Regions from separate parts of the Sphingobium aromaticiconvertens genome, predicted to be linked through region 1. Evidence: riboswitches for the same ligand, from Rfam matches in the RefSeq annotation. Region 1 holds a riboswitch; each other region holds the start of a gene.
What was found. A riboswitch is a leader RNA that binds a small molecule or an ion and turns the genes downstream of it on or off. The one in region 1 is predicted to bind cobalamin.
Positions count from the first base shown of each region.

Region 1 (4,075 bases):
CAGCGGCGGCTTTGGCGATGGTCGCGGCCTTGCAGCCGCGCTGGCGCTGGGGGCCGAGGGGATCAACATGGGCACCCGCTTCTGCGCGACGCTCGAAGCGCCGATCCATGACAAGGTGAAGCAGCTGCTGGTCGACAACGACGAACGCTCGACCAACCTCATCTTCCGCGCTTTCCGCAACACCGGCCGCGTCGCAAAGACCTCCGTGTCGGACGAAGTGGTCGCACTGGGCAGCCGCCCCGACGCCGTGTTCGACCATGTCCGCCCGCTGGTATCAGGCGCGAAGGGCCGCACCGCGCTGGAAACCGGCGATCTTGACGCCGGGCTGATCTGGGCCGGACAGGTTCAGGGCCTGATACGCGACATACCGACCTGCGACGCGCTCATCAGCCGGATCGTGGAGGAGGCCGAAGCGATCATCCGCGACCGGCTTGCAGGCTTTATCGTTCAGCCGCAAATGGCCTGAAAAGGATCGGAGGAGGCCAACCTCTCCGCCCCCGTTACCAGTTGAAGCGGATCGACCCGACCACTGTGCGCCCCGCACCATAATAGCAGCTATTCGTGAACGGACAGGCCGAAACATAGGTCTTGTCGAACAGGTTGGCGGCATTGATCGCCACATTCCACCCGTCCAGCCCCGGCGACAGCTTGCCCAGATCATAGCCAAGCAGCGCGTCGACCAGCACAAAACCATCGGTGTGAAACCGCCGGAACGTCGTCACATTGTTGATGACGTCATAGCTGGTCGTGCCATCCGACCCGCTGACATAACGCACCCCCGCGCCGAAGCTGAGGCCCGATAGCTGCCCCGCAGCCTTGCCGCTCTTGCCGAAATCATAGGACAGGAAGCTGGAGGCGGCCCATTTGGGCGTGCCCAGCGAACGCGTATCCGTTGTCGTGGGTGTACCGCTGTTGGTGGCGGTCGGCGCGACGGCCTGAGTACCCTGCGTGATGATCGAGTCGGTATAGCTGGCCGCCGCGACGACATCGAAGCCGGGCACAATCTCCCCACGCCCTTCCAGCTCTACGCCGCGTACCCGCACCTCGCCAATCTGGATCTGCGCGGTCGAAGGGATACCAACCGTCCCAGCCTGTGGATGGCCCACCAAAGTATTCTGACGTCGCAAATCATAGGCCGACACAGTGAAAATGGCATTGGTGCCTGCGGGCTGATATTTGAGGCCGCCTTCATATTGCCGACCGGTCACGGGCGTGGCAGGCCTGTTTTCGGTGCTGGACACATAGACCAGACCCGATTGCGGCTCGAAGGATTCAGCATAGCTGAAATAGGGCGAAACCCCGGATTCGAACGCATAGAGCGCGCCCAGACGCATGGTGAACGCCTTTTGCGACAGGCGCGTCACTGGCGCGGCACGCGCAGCGGCAGTCGCGGGATTGAGGTTCAGCGTCGTCTGGTCATACCAGTCCCGACGGCCACTGGCGATCAGTTGCAGCCGCCCGATGCTGATCTGATCCTGGATATACACGCCCGTCTGGTCGCGCTTGCCATAGGTGTTGGTGTAAGCGCTCGACAGTTGCGTCAGGTCGAAACTGGGCAACACCCCGCGATAGACGGGGTTCAGCAGGTTGAGGTTGGGAATGCTGGTCAGGGGGTTGGTGGTCTGGCCGGTATTGAACTGCTGAACATTCTCACCGGTGATCCGCTGATAATCGACCCCTACCAGCAGGTTATGCTGGATGAAGCCCGTGGCGAACTTGGCATTCAAGCTATTGTCCAGCGTCAGCGTGTCGAAATCCTCGTCCGCGCCGCCACCGCCCCGAATGATCGTGGAATAATCGCTGTTACGGTTCGCGCCGATCCCCGTCGTCGCGAAACCCGCGATATAGAGTTGGCGGTATGACAGCTTGCTATTCTGGTAGCGGATGTTCGACCGGACGGTCAGATGCTCATCGAAATCGTGGCGGAAAAAGCCCGCAATCGACTTCGCCTTGTGATTATAGCGTTCATAGCCCGGATCGCCGGTGTTGATGGTGCGTGGCAACCGGCCGATGGAGCTTTCCACTACCGATCCGCGATAGGGCACGCCCGAATAGCCGCCGCCGCTGGGGGCATGCTGATAGGCGGCGACTAAAGTGAAGCTGGTCGCCGGGTCGGGCGCAAAGGTCAGCATCGGGCTGACATGATAGCGTTCGCTGAACGCTCGCTGGCCCGGCGCTTATCGCGGCCCTGCTTGTTGCATTGACCTGCCCGCTCTCTCACTCTACCAAACCGCGTCCGCTGGGCGCCGCAAGGCCTCGGGCGGACATGATCGCGCCGGTGCCCGCAAGGGCTTGAAACGGGAATGCGGTGCGGGTGGTGAGAGCCGCCCAAATCCGCGGCTGTCCCTGCAACTGTGAGCGGTGAGCAAGATGCATATCGTCGATCACCCATGCGGTGGCCGACAGCCACTGGGCCGGACGCTAAATCCTGCGAGGCCTGGGAAGGCCATGGATCGCGCTTTGACCCGCAAGCCAGGAGACCTGCCAGCGCACCGGTCGCTCTTGCCTTGATCCAGGGGATGGTCACGGCACGGTCTTTCTCCGTCTGAGCGACGAAACCCATGCGGCACGGCGCCGCGTCGGGTGCGCGCTCGCACGCCCGACGTCGTTCGCTTGCCCGTAGTCGACGAAGGAAAAGGCGTATGAGCAAGGTTCCCACAACGGTCATCACGGGATTTCTGGGCGCGGGCAAGACCACGCTGATCCGGCATCTGTTGCAAAATGCCAATGGTCGCAGGCTGGCATTGATCGTCAACGAGTTTGGCGATGTCGGCGTCGATGGCGCGTTGTTGCGCGGCTGCAATGACGAAGCCTGCCCGGAGGATAATATCGTCGAGCTGGCCAATGGCTGCATCTGCTGCACGGTCGCCGACGATTTCCTGCCGACGATGCTGACATTGCTCGACCGGCCCAGCCCGCCCGACCATATCATCATCGAGACGTCGGGGCTGGCTCTGCCCAAGCCGCTGGTGAAGGCCTTCCAATGGCCCGACATCCGCACCCGCGCGACGGTGGACGGCGTGATCGCCCTGATCGACGCCGACGCGGTGGCCAATGGTCGCTTTGCCACGGACGAAGCCGCACTGGCGCTCGCCCGCGCCGCCGATCCCGCGCTCGACCATGACAGCCCGCTGGAGGAACTGTACGAAGACCAACTGGCCTGCGCCGACCTCGTCATCCTCAACAAGTCCGATCTGGTCGATGCCGATAGCCTGACCCGGATAGAAGGCGACATAGCCGGCGACACCCGCAGCGGCGTAAAGATCGTGCGCGCTGTGCAGGGCGCGGTTGACGCCAAGATATTGCTCGGCCTGTTCGCGGGGGCGGAAGACGATCTGGACACCCGCCCATCCCATCATGATGCCGACCCGGATCACGACCATGACGACTTTGACAGCTTCGTGGTTCAGGGCGGCGAACTCGGGGAGGTCGACGCCTTGCTGGCGGCGATGACGAAGCTGATCGAACAGCATGACATATTGCGTATCAAGGGCTTCGTCGCCGTCGAAGGCCGCCCCGCACGCCTTGTCATTCAGGCTGTTGGTCCCCGTATCCAGCATTATTTCGACCGCGCCTGGGCACCCGGCGAAGCGCGCGCATCGCAGTTGGTGGTGATCGGCCAGAAGGGTCTGGACCAGCCCGCGATCGACGCCGCGCTTGGCGCGGCATTGGGCACCGTCCCCGCCTGATGCATTTGCTGGCCGCCACGCCGGGAACGATCTCCAATGGTGACGAGGCGATCGACCTCGCCCAGTCGCCGGGGGATATCGTCTTTCTCACCGTGGCGGACAGCGAACTTGCCTGCTTCGCCAAGGCGGTAGCAACGCTGGACAAAGACGCGCCGACCATCCGGCTCGCCAACCTGCTCCAGCTCAAACACCCCTATTCGGTCGACCTCTATGTCCAAAAGGTAATCGCCAACGCCCGTTTCGTGTGCGTCGTGCTGCTGGGCGGCAAGAGCTACTGGCCCTATGGCGTGGATGAGATCGCCCGTGTCGCGCGGGAAAAGGGCATCGCCTTCGCAGCCATCGCCGACGGGCGCGAACCCGACCCAACGCTCGACGCGGCCTCCACG
Region 1 is NZ_JBANRJ010000001.1:668,962-673,036, reverse strand. Features, by position in the region: gene WFR25_RS03415 (NAD(P)H-dependent flavin oxidoreductase) at 1-466, shown strand, start outside; gene WFR25_RS03410 (TonB-dependent siderophore receptor) at 501-2,132, opposite strand; cobalamin riboswitch at 2,260-2,503, shown strand; gene cobW (cobalamin biosynthesis protein CobW) at 2,643-3,689, shown strand; gene cobN (cobaltochelatase subunit CobN) at 3,689-4,075, shown strand, end outside.

Region 2 (4,075 bases), 1.4 Mb from region 1:
AATCAGTTGGTCCGACAAGCTGATGATCATTCCCGGCGTGCGGGTGGACTGGACGGACCTGAAGCCCGGCGCGACCGTCGTTGGTGGCACGGTGCTGACCAATAATGTGAAGGATAGCGGCGTATCGCCCAAGCTCGCCGCCATCTATTCGCTGACCGACTGGTTCGGCGTCTTTGGATCGGTGGCGCGCACTGTGCGGATGCCCAATATCGACGAAACCTTCACGCGCAGCGCCACGCGTCCGGCCAATCCCAATCTGCGCCCCGAAAAATCGCAGAATATCGAAGGGGGCTTCACTTTGTCCTTCGACGGCCTGGCGGCTAGGACCGACAAGCTGCGGTTGAAGACCACTCTCTTCCGCAATGACGTCAAGGATCTGATCATCAACGCGGCGGGGGCCGTCGGCACACCCTATTTCACCAATGTCGGCCGTTCGCGTTTCAAGGGCGTGGAGGTCGAGGCGGAATATGGCGTCGGCGGGTTCTTCGCGCGCGGCAATGCCTCCTTCATCGACGGCAAGGACCGGGCGACGGGCAATTATCTCAATACCATCCCGGCGAACGATTATCGCCTGACGCTGGGCTATGCCGACGCGGACACCGGCCTGTCGGGTGGCTGGACCGGCGAATTTGCCGAGCGGCAGGACAAGGTCACGACCGGTCCCTTCTCCTCCGCCGGATCTGGTATCGCTACGACGGGCTATAGTGTCCAAAACATATTCCTCTCGTTCAAACCGCGTAGCGGCCCGGCGGAGGGGTTCGAGTTCCGGATCGCAGCAGACAATATCTTCGACAGGCAATATCGCCGCCATCTGTCCTCGCTCGCGGCGGAAGGGCAGACGTTCAAGTTCACCGTGGCGAACACTTTCTGACGCCATGGCTGGGGGACGGCATTCTTTCCGCATCGGCCTTCCGGCGGTGGCTTCGCTGCTGGTGAATGCGCTGTTGATCGCAGCGCTGCTGAACCTTGGCATGGGGCGCAAGGTGGAAAGGGCGGACGAGCCATCGCTGACGGTGATGTCGCTGGCGGTGCTCAAGGGCGCGGAGGAGGGCGCCGAGGAAGCGAAGGCGGCGGTGCAACAGCCGCCTGCGCCACCCGCGCAAGCAGCGCAGGATGCGCCCCCGGCTCCGACTGTTCCCGTGCGTGTACCTGTGCCGGTCGCGCTGCCCTTTACTGCGCCCCGGTTGCAGGCGACGGCGCCCGTCCAGCAGGCGGCAACGGCAAATATTCCCTCTGCCGCCGTGGCGGTATCCGCACCGCCCGCGCCACCCGTGCGGCGGGGAACGGCAGATGGGCTGGACGTGAACGCTCCTGCTGGCACCAGCCATAGCTATGCCGCACGAGTACGGTCGTGGTTGTACGCTCATAAACTCTATCCCCGCCGCGCGCGTATGCGGCGCGAGGAAGGTGTGGTGCGGGTGCGTTTCGTGATCGACCGTGCCGGACTTTTGCTGGAAGGCAATGTCATCGCAAGTTCCGGGCGGACGTCGCTGGATGAAGAGGCCGCCGCGATGATGCAGCGCGCCTCGCCTTTCCCCAAGGCGCCCCGCGACATCGGCGGTGAGCGCATTGAATTCACCGCACCGATTGAGTTCATCCTGCCGGTCTGACGTCTCCTCGAACAGTTGGGCAATTGGCATACTGAATTTTTTGCTCTAGGCGACGTTGCAGGCTGGCTTCGTACCAGTCCGTATTGATCGCGCTGGTGCCCCGATGGGGCTTGAATGGGAATGCGGTGCGGGGGCGACCCCAAATCCGCAGCTGTCCCTGCAACTGTAAGCGGTGAGTGCGATGCACAAGGCTCCTTTCGAGGGGGCCAGCCACTGGACTTCATGTTCGGGAAGGCCGTGCATCCTGCTTTGACCCGCGAGCCAGGAGACCTGCCAGCGCACCGGTCGCTCTTGCCTTGGTCCAGGGGATGGTCACGGCTCGGTACTCCGCGTGAGCGACGATCCTTTGCGGCTGGGGCTGCATCGGTGCGTAATGACGGGCGCTTTTGTCTTGCGCCCGCCCGTCTCGCGCATCGACCGACATGGTGTCGGCAAGCCCCGGTTTTCGTTGCTCGGCGTGGGGTGGAGTGGACAATGCGCGTCGCGTCGAAGCGCTTCATGACCCGTGAGCCAGGCGCGGCGCTCGTCCGTCAGGATCGCCGCGCGTGAGCGGTTATGCCGTCAGCGGATGGTGCCCGACCGCCTGGCGTCCTATGATGGCGGGCGACGGCCTGCTGGTGCGCGTCAGGCCGCGATTGGCGCGGATGACGGGCGAACAGGTGGTGGGCCTGTGCGAAGTGGCTGCGCGTTTTGGCAATGGCCTGATCGATGTCACCAACCGTGCCAACCTGCAAATCCGGGGCTTGCGCGACAGCGCCATGTCCGCCTTGCTGGACAGGCTCGTCGACCTTGATCTGGTGGGTGCCGATCCCATGATGGAGGCGCGGCGCACTATCCTGATCGCACCGGACTGGCGGCGGGGTGATGACAGCGCGCAGGTCGCCAACGGATTGATGGCACGGCTGGCTGCCCTGCCCGAATTGCCTGCGAAGGTCGGGTTTGCCGTCGATGCTGGCACGGCCCCGATATTGGGTGCTGATCCGGCGGATTTTCGGATCGAACGGGGCGAGAGCAGAGGCCTGATCCTGCGCGCAGATGGGCGGGAGTTAGGCGTGCCGGTCGCGGTGAACGAGGCTGCGGACGCAATGGTTGCGCTGGCGCACTGGTTCGTGGAAACCGGCGGCGCGGAGGCGGGCAGGATGTCCCGTCACGCCATACCCTTGCCCGCATGGGCGCAGGGGCATGTTCGTCCGGCGCCCACCCGCCCGGCGATACTGCCGGGGTGTCATGCACTGGGCTGCGTCTATGGCGTTCCCTTTGGCAGCATGGAGGCATCCGCCCTTGCGGCGCTAATGACGGATAGCGGGGCAGAGGCTGCGCGTGTCACGCCATGGCGCACCCTGTTGCTGGAAGGCGCATCGTCGGTCGATGCCCAGGGCTTCGTGACGGACGCCGCCGATCCAGCCCTGCGTGTCGACGCTTGTCCCGGCGCGCCAGCCTGTCCGCAGGCGACGGTGGAAACCCGCGCCCTGGCCATGCGCCTTGCCCCGCATATCGCGGGCCGTCTGCATATGTCGGGCTGCGCGAAGGGCTGCGCCCGTGTCGGTCCTGCCAATGTCACCCTCACCGGATGCGATGGCCTGTTCGATCTGGCGTTCGACGCCCGTGCCGGTGATCCGCCTATCCGGGCAAGCCTGCGAACGGACCAACTGCTTGCCCATTTCGGAGCCGATTGATGCCGCATATCTACGAAACCGATGGCGCGGCAATCTACCGCCAATCCTTTGCGACGATCCGGGCGGAGGCCGATCTGGCGCGCTTCACCGCGGATGAAGAGCGGATAGCGGTCCGCATGATCCACGCCGCCGGGCTGGTGGGCCTCGCCGCCCATATCCGCTTCTCGCCGGACTTCGCGACGGCGGCGGGGGCGGCCATGGCGAATGGCGCGCCGATCCTGTGCGATGCGCGGATGGTGAGCGAGGGGATCACGCGCGCCCGGCTGTCTGCCGACAATGCCATCATCTGCACGCTGCACGATCCCGACGTGCCCGAACGGGCGCGGGCGATGGCTAACACACGGTCGGCGGCGGCGCTGGAACATTGGCGTCCGCATCTCGCTGGAGCGGTGGTGGCAATCGGCAATGCGCCCACGGCCCTGTTCCATCTGCTCAATATGCTGGAAGACCCGGCCTGTCCCCGCCCGGTGGCGATCATTGGCTGCCCCGTCGGCTTTGTCGGCGCGATGGAGTCCAAGGCTGCCTTGTGGGAGGTGCAGCCCGTACCCTGCTGCATCGTGGAGGGCCGCATGGGCGGCAGCGCGATCACCGTGGCCGCAATCAACGCTCTGGCGAGTCCCGTCGAATGAAGATCGGCACTATCCATGGAGTCGGGCTGGGACCGGGCGCGCAGGACCTGATGAGTGTCCGGGCCGACCGGCTGGTACGCGGCGCCCGCCATGTCGCCTATTTCCGCAAGGCGGGCAGGCCGGGGCAGGCGCGCCGTATCGTCGAGGGCATGTTGCGTGG
Region 2 is NZ_JBANRJ010000001.1:2,078,797-2,082,871, forward strand. Features, by position in the region: gene WFR25_RS09940 (TonB-dependent receptor domain-containing protein) at 1-871, shown strand, start outside; gene WFR25_RS09945 (energy transducer TonB) at 876-1,610, shown strand; cobalamin riboswitch at 1,687-1,902, shown strand; gene WFR25_RS09950 (cobalamin biosynthesis protein CobG) at 2,156-3,286, shown strand; gene WFR25_RS09955 (precorrin-8X methylmutase) at 3,286-3,915, shown strand; gene cobI (precorrin-2 C(20)-methyltransferase) at 3,912-4,075, shown strand, end outside.
Region 2: another riboswitch for cobalamin. It lies ahead of WFR25_RS09950 (cobalamin biosynthesis protein CobG); the one in region 1 lies ahead of cobW (cobalamin biosynthesis protein CobW).

Region 3 (4,075 bases), 1.7 Mb from region 1:
GAATGGCGGGCGCATCGCCCACCGGGATGAAGATATCGTCTGCGAACAATGCGGCGGATGCCATGATCATGCTCCTTTCGGGATATACGCGTCCCGCGGGGTTTCCGTGCGTCCGAGGAAGGTCTGGCTCTCGTTGCCATCCCCCTCGACAGACGGGCATGGTGAACGATAACAGTGGCGCGACCGCGCCGGAATTACACCGGCTTCTTCCTCGATCTAACGTGAATGCCCTAGGCCGGAACGATGGCCCCCGTCAATCACCCCCCTCTCAAACACAGTGGAGACCCTAACTGTCGATTCACCTGATCCTGCTATGCCACGCCGCCACTCGCGCCATGCGCGAGGGTGCCTTTCCGGGGCATGACGATCCGATCGACGGCGGCGGCCTCACCAAGACGCAAGCCCTGCGGATGGAACGACGCGACTGCCTGACCAGCCCATCACTGGCCGCTCGTCAGACCGCCGACGCATTGGGCATTATGGCGAAGACCGACATTGCGCTGCGAGATATGGATCATGGCGACTGGGCAGGCCGTGCGCTCGGCGATCTCCATGCCGATAGCCCCGATTTTTTCGCCAACTGGATGGCCGACCCGGCCAGCGGCGCACCGGGTGGTGAGTCGCTGGCAACGGTGCGGGACCGGATGGCGGACTGGCTCGCCGATCAATGCGCCGGGGGCGAAGACAGGCTGGCGATCACCCATCCCATGGTGATCCGCGCGACCATCGCAGCCGCGCTGGACATTCCGCCGGAAGCCACGCTGCGCATCGACATCGCACCGCTGTCCCAGGTACATCTGTCGTGGAACCGCGTATGGCGGTTGCAGGCGATCACATCATGACGCTTGCGATTTCAAAACCCTGCTCATATGCATGCCGCGTTCGTGCATCGACCATCGGTCGCCTGCATGAACATTGATCGCGTCGGTTCCCCGCAAGGGGATTAAAACGGGAATGCGGTGTGGGTGAGCAACCTTTCGGGGGCGACCATCCAAATCCGCAGCTGTCCCTGCAACTGTAAGTGGCGAGCGCGATATACATGAGCGGACGGGCAAGTTCCCGAGCCGCCAGCCACTGGGCCGGACGATAAATCCTGCGAGGCCTGGGAAGGCCGTATATCAAGCGATGACCCATGAGCCAGGAGACCTGCCGGCGTCTGGTCGCTCTTGCCTTGGTCCAGGGGATGGCCGCGGCACGGTGAACTCCGTCTGAGCGACGAACGAGCGGCTGGGGCCGCATCGGTTCTGTGTGTCGGTCCCCCCTGGCGTCCGGTCGATGCATGGCGCCGACCGTTCGTGAACGGCACGCCCCCGCCCAACGTCGTTTGACGCCGACGGGGGATAACATGAACAATTTCACGCTGGCTGCGTTTGCGGCCCTTACTCTAGTTGCGCCCACATTTGCTCACGCCCAGCAACCCGCCGCCGCGCCGGATGCGGAGAGCGAGACGATCATCGTCACGGGCGTCGTCGATCAACTGCGCCTGAACATCAAATCCGACAGCGCCAGCCGCCTTGGCCTGACACCACTGGAGACGCCCGCCAGTGTCGAGACGCTGGACGGCGATGCGATCCGCCTGCGCGGCGACCTCACCATTCAGGATGCGGCGGCGCGGGCCACAGGCATCGTCAACACGTCCGGCGTCTTTGGCTATGGCCTGTCGGCGCGCGGTTTCACCGGCCAGAACTCGGTGATGACCCTCTATGACGGGATGCGGATGTATAACAACACGCTGACCTTCCCGGCCGACCCGTGGATGGCGCAAAACGTGGAAATCCTGCGCGGCCCGGCATCGGTCCTTTATGGCGAGGGGGCGATCGGCGGCGCGGGGAACGTGACCCGCAGGCAACCGGGCGACACGCTGGAGATTGGCGGCCGCGCAAGCGCTGCGTCCTTCGACACCTATAGCATCGCGGCTGGAGCGGGCGGACCGATCAGCGATGTCGTCGGCTTCCGCGCCGACGCCAGCTATCGCCGTTCGGACGGCTGGATGGATCGGGGAGACAACAGCGCGCTAGCGCTGTCAGGCGCGATCCGGTTGAAACCCGCATCCGACCTCAGCATCACCCTGTCGCATGATTTCAGCACGCAAAAGCCGCGCACATGGTTCGGCGTGCCACTGATCGACGGCAAGCTGGATCGGTCGATCCGACGCAACAACTATAATGTCACCGACGCAAAGCTGCGTTTCCGCGACAATTGGAGTCAGGCCAAGATCGAGTGGGGTCCCTCCGACGCCATCACCATCCGCAGCACCTTCTACCATCTGTGGGCGAACAAATATTGGAACAATGCGGAGAATGTCACCTATGTTCCGGCGACCGCGACCACGCCCGCGCAAATCCGCCAGTCCAGCTTTCTGGAACTCTATCATATCCAGAAACAGACCGGGAACCGCACCACCGCGAACGTGAACCACAGTCTGGGCAGCCTTGAAAACCAGTTGGTCATCGGCTTCGACGTCAACCGCATCCGCTACAAGAATGTCAGCAATAGCGGGAACAATGCCACCCGCCTGATCGACCTCATCAACCCGGTCTCCGGCCTGTTCATCGACCAGCCCACCGCGACGACCAAGCCGCGCTACACCAACAAGATCCGGCAGTATTCGATCTTTGCCGAGGACCGGCTGAAGTTCAGCGAGCAATTCTCGCTGGTTGGTGGCCTGCGCTACGATCGGCCGGAAATCACAAAGACCGACTATGTGAACGCCGCCAATAATTTCACCGGCACGCCCGATGCGGTCACATGGCGCGTGGGCGCGGTCTATAATCCGATCCCCACCCTGTCGCTCTACGGCCAATATGCGACCGCCGCCGATCCGGTCGGCGCGCTCGTTTCGACCAGCCTCACGCAGAGCAGTTTCGATCTGTCCACGGGCCGCCAATATGAGGTCGGGATCAAGCATATCTTCTGGGGTACGCGCGGGCAGTGGACGCTGGCCGCCTATGACATCATCAAGAAAAAGCTGCTGACCTCCGACCCGTTGATCCCGACCATCCAGGTCCAGGTTGGCCAGCAATCATCAAAGGGCATCGAAGCGTCCTTGTCGCTGGAACCGATCGAGCGGCTCACCCTCTCCCTCAACGGTGCGGTGCTGCGCGCCCGCTATGAAGATTTCGCCGAATCCGTTGGCGGCGTCCTGTTCCAACGCGCGGGCAACCGACCCACCAATGTGGCGACAAAGACCGCCAATGCCTTCATAAGCTGGGAATTTGCCGATGGCTGGATCGCCGATGGCGGGGTCAGCTATGTCGGTAAGCGCTATCAGGATGCCGCGAACACCCGCGTCATCCCGTCCTATACGCTGACCGACATCGGTATACGTTGGCAGTTTATCGAGGGCGCGAGCGCCAGCCTGCGCCTGCGGAACGTCTTCGATGAAACCTATGTGCGGGCGACCTATGGCGCATCGCAATGGGTGCTGGGCGATCCGCGCGCGGTGGAGGCGAGCATCCATGTCGCCTTTTGACGCGGCGCTGGTCGCCAACGGGGGCGCGCCATACGCGCTTCCCCGCCCCGCTTCTTCGAAGGCCGCATGGCGCGCGACGAAGCGATGGCTCTATTTTTTCCATCGCTGGACCGGTATCATTCTGTGCCTCTTCTTCGCTATCTGGTTCGTGTCGGGGGTGGTGATGATGTACGTCCCATTTCCCTCGTTCCGCGCACCCGAACGGATCGCCAGCGCTCCGCCGATCGACTGGGCGCGGGTCAAGGTGGGACCGGACGTGGCACTCGCCAGCCTGAAACAAGCCACATTCCCGTCCGAAATGCGGATCGGCATGACGGGTGGCGATCCCATCTATAGCTTCGTGACCAAGGACGGGCGGCGCGCCGTATCGGCACAGATAGGCGCGGAAATTCGGTCGGTCGATGCTGTGCGAGCAGGCGCGATCGCCGCCGTCCTTGTCCATGCTCCAGTGGAATCGATCTCGCATGTCGATCATGACCAATGGGTCGTCACGGGGGCCTATAAAAAGATGGCGCCCTTTTGGCGGGTCCGTCTGGCCGATGCGGCGGGAACCGACATCTATGTCGCGCAGAAAACCGGCGAGGTCGTTCAGAACACGACCGC
Region 3 is NZ_JBANRJ010000001.1:2,403,780-2,407,854, reverse strand. Features, by position in the region: gene WFR25_RS11565 (CbtB domain-containing protein) at 1-64, opposite strand, end outside; gene WFR25_RS11560 (histidine phosphatase family protein) at 291-842, shown strand; cobalamin riboswitch at 909-1,168, shown strand; gene WFR25_RS11555 (TonB-dependent receptor) at 1,346-3,472, shown strand; gene WFR25_RS11550 (hypothetical protein) at 3,459-4,075, shown strand, end outside.
Region 3: another riboswitch for cobalamin. It lies ahead of WFR25_RS11555 (TonB-dependent receptor); the one in region 1 lies ahead of cobW (cobalamin biosynthesis protein CobW).

Region 4 (4,075 bases), 4.2 Mb from region 1:
TTGGTCCCGACCGGGGCATGGCGCTCGCTACTCGCGAAGGGCTGGCTGCGTTGCTGATCCGGCGCGAAGGGGCGAGGGGGCGTGAATATATGACCCCCGCGCTCGCCGCGATGCTGGACTAGGGGGGAGAGCGCCCAGGCCCTCCCCGTCATCTTTAGAAGCGCACGCGCACACCGCCATAGGCTGCGCGACCCTGCGTGGCGAAGCTGAACACTTCCTCATACTGCTCGTCGGTCAGATTCTCGACCCGACCGAAGATCGCAATATTGTCCCGCAGCTTATATTCGGCGTTCAGGTTGACGAGCACATAGTCACGCAGGCTGACCCGAACCGGGATAAAGCTCGGATCAGTAAAGGCCACATCCTCCTGCCGCCCATTATAACGCAGCGTCAGCGTGCCCGAGAAGCGCTGGTCGGTGCTAAAGACGGTCGTGTTGAAGCTGCCGATATGCTTGGGCCGCCGGACTTCGACGATGCCATCCTCTCGGGCTTTCAGATAGGTATAGGCGGCGTCCAACCGGATCTGCGGGATCGGCCGTGCGCTGACGAAAACCTCCAGACCATGCTGTTTGGAGTCGGTGGTGCGATTGCCCGGCGTCGCGATGAAATCGGGTGCGGGGTAGGTTGTGTAAATCTCGTCCTTCAGCTTGCTGTCGAACCAGGTCGCGCCGATCGTCGCCTTGTCGCCACCGATGCTCTGTTCGATGCCGGCTTCCCAGCCTTGCGACTTTTCAGGCTTCAGGTTCGGGTTGCCGATATACTGGCCGTCGGTAAAGCCAAACAGTTCGAAATAGCCGGGATTCTTGACGCCCGTGCCATAGGCGCCACGGATGCGCGTGCCGGTGGCGAAGCGATAGCTGCCCTGCGCGCGCCATGTGGTGGTGTCGTCGAAGCGATTATTTTCATCCCGGCGTATCGAGGCGCCCAGCGAAAGCGCCTCGTCGACCAGCAGCTCATATTGCCCGACCAGACCGACATTGTCGGTGTGGCGCTTGCCCTGAAAGGCGAAGGGGGAGGGGGTGATGTTCTGGAACTGCTCGCGCTCGACATCGACGGCGGCGGTCAGGCGGTGGACGACCGTATCGGTGCCGAACTTCAGGCTGCTGGTGAACGATCCCTTATAGCGCTGCCCCTTGTCGCCATAATCGAGGCCGGACGCGATAAAGCCTTTGCGCGTTGTGTCAGCGATCTGGCCGGACAGCGCATTGGTCCAGCGACCATCAAGCGCCGTGAACTCGGCGCGCAACAGGCCGTAAAAACCTTCATTCTTCTGATAGGCGCCGGGGGTGTCGACGATGGTGCCGAACAGCGGGCTGGCCGGATCGCTCTCATTGTTGTTGGTGTCCACGTCGGTATAGCTGTAGCGGGCAACCCCGATCAGCTTGAAATTGTCAGAGGGGGACCAGATCAGCTTGGCGCTGAAGCCCGCATTGTCCGACCCGACGTCACGCGTGCCAAGGCGGGCGGTCGGCGTGCCGCGCGTGTGATAATAAGTCCCGGACACCGCGTAATCGAGGGTGCCTGCAACGCCCGCGGTGCGCGCGCTGCCGCTATAGGTGCCAAAGGAGCCCCCTTCCGCGCGGGCGCTGAACCCCGGCGCTTCGGCGCCTGTCAGGGTGATGTAATGAATGACGCCGCCAATGGCATCCGACCCATAGAGCGACGATTGCTGACCGCGCAGCACTTCTATCCGGGCCGCAGGGTCCGCGAGCAGCGTGCCGAAATCATATTCGCCCTGATAAGGGTCGGCCGCCTCGATCCCGTCGATCAGAACCAGCACATGGTTGCCCTCCGACCCGCGGATGCGCACCTGCGTCGGGCTGCCGATCGCGCCGCTACGGCTGATCGCCAGGCCGGGCACGTCGCGCAATATGTCGGACACGATGCGCGTCTGGCGATTGTCGAGCGTCTGTGCCTCAAGCACCGTCACCGATGCGCCGAGCTGACTCACTGGCACGCCCTCGCCCGATCGGGAGGCGGTGATGACGATTGGTTCGCCCGCATAGCCCATCGGGAGTTGGTTGGGATCAGCCTGGGCAAAGGCGGGTGTCGCCACTGCTATGGCCAAAAGCGACACGAAACTGGTCTTGAACATGGTCATTCCCCCGCGCCTGAGCATGAGGCGGCGGGGCGTGCCGATCAGGGTTGATCGGTCGATGCGCGAAGACGGGTGGGCGCTTGTCGCCCGACACCACGCACTGATGCGGCCCCGGCCGCACAGGTTCGTCGCTCAGACGGAGAAAGACCGTGCCATGACCATCCCCTGGACCAAGGCAAGAGCGACCGGTGCGCTGGCAGGTCTCCTGGCTCATGGGTCATCGCCTGATGCACGGCCTTCCCAGGCTCTGGATGCTGCTGCATCGTCCGGCCCAGTGGCTGGCGAAATGACCTTTCCGGTCTTTCACCCCTATGCATCACGCTCGCCATTTACAGTTGCAGGGACAGCCTCGGATCAGGACAGCACAGGCCATCCGCACCGCGTTCCCATTTTAAACCCCTTGCGGAGTACCGGCGCGATCATGCCCGCTCGATCGGAAAAACCGGCGAGCAGGCAAACGGGCCGTTAATTGAGATTGGCTAACTGCGCAAGGACCGCGATGCCCGGCAGCATGGCGACGAGACATCCACGCACTCGGGCTGGCGGGCTGGCGGGCTGGCGGGCTTGCAGGGGACCAGGCCTCAATGACGCACGGCCTGGCCGATCCTTCTAACCTCCAAAGGCATAGCGTAGGCGCAGGCCGTACATACGCGGCTGACCGTACAGATAGGACACGAAGCCGCCGGAGGCGTGCATGTCATTCACTGCGACGGCGTAGCGCTTGTTGGTGACATTGGTCGCAAATAGCGACAGGTCGATCGGGCTGCCGGCGACCTCACGCCAGTTCAGATTGAAATTGAGCAACTCGTAAGAGGGTAGCGTGCCGTAGGTCGTGCTGAAAATGACCTGCTTGTCGATATAGCTGTAGGTTGCCGAGACTGACACGTCCCCGACGCTTTCAGGAAGTGGCAGCGTGTACGTGCCGGTGAGTGAAAGTTTATGCTTGGGGGTGTAGGGGGCGGGTTGTCCGGGGTTGATCGGAATGAACCCGTCATAGGGACTATCGGCGGGGAAGGTGGGGGTTACGGTCGTTTTCAGCTTCGCATCGATATAGGCATAGCTTGCATCGATGCGAAAGCCGGCGACCGGACCAAGGCTTGTTTCGACCTCGACCCCTTTCAACCGCGATTGCCCGATATTGACGATGGCGTTGTTCGGCGGCGCCGAGCCGCGCGCTGGCGAGGATGTGAGGCCAAGGGCTATCTGCTGGTTCGACAGATCGTTGTAGAAGCCCGCAAGGTTCAGATTGCCGGGAACAGCGCCGTGCCAACTCGCTTTCACGCCGATCTCATAGGCCTCCACCTTTTCTGGATCATAGGTGGTGAAACCACCCGCCGCGAGCGGATTGACGCTGCCCTGCCGATAGCCGCGCGCATATTTGGCGTAGATGAGGAAGTCATCCATGGGCGTATAGTCCAGCCCCAGCAGCCATGTGGGCGCGTCGCTCCTTTGGACGGGTCTGTCGAGGCACTGGTTGAGGCTGGTGATCGGAGGATTGCCTGCCGGGCGCAACGTGGGATTGGCGCAGCGGCCGACGGGCGCCGATCCGGCCGGGAACAGGAACTGGGCGTTCAGCGCGCGTGCCCGCGAAACGTCCCAGGTGTAGCGGAACCCGCCGGTCAGTTTCAGATGGTCTGTCAGGCTGTAGGAGGCCTGACCATAGAGCGCGTAATTGTGGAAAGAGGCGCGGAAGCGCTGGATCGTAAGCGAGCCTGTCGTGCCGGGGAAGTTCGCGCATTGAAAGGCGAACCTGTCTGTGCAGATCAGCCGTGTCGCGGCATAGATGCTGTTGTCGCCCAGCGGATTGCTAAGCTCCAGATAACCGCCCGCCTGCCAGTTCAGCTTGCCGCCAAAACCGCGTCCCTGAAACTGCAATTCCTCGGTGACGTTCTCCTGATCGGCGAGCGAGCCGCCCGGCGGCGCGAAGGATGTGTTGAACGAGCCATGCGCGCCGGTCAGAGCGCCGCCCGCGACCAC
Region 4 is NZ_JBANRJ010000001.1:4,879,034-4,883,108, reverse strand. Features, by position in the region: gene WFR25_RS23705 (FAD:protein FMN transferase) at 1-122, shown strand, start outside; gene WFR25_RS23700 (TonB-dependent receptor plug domain-containing protein) at 155-2,101, opposite strand; cobalamin riboswitch at 2,277-2,528, opposite strand; gene WFR25_RS23695 (TonB-dependent receptor) at 2,708-4,075, opposite strand, start outside.
Region 4: another riboswitch for cobalamin. It lies ahead of WFR25_RS23700 (TonB-dependent receptor plug domain-containing protein); the one in region 1 lies ahead of cobW (cobalamin biosynthesis protein CobW).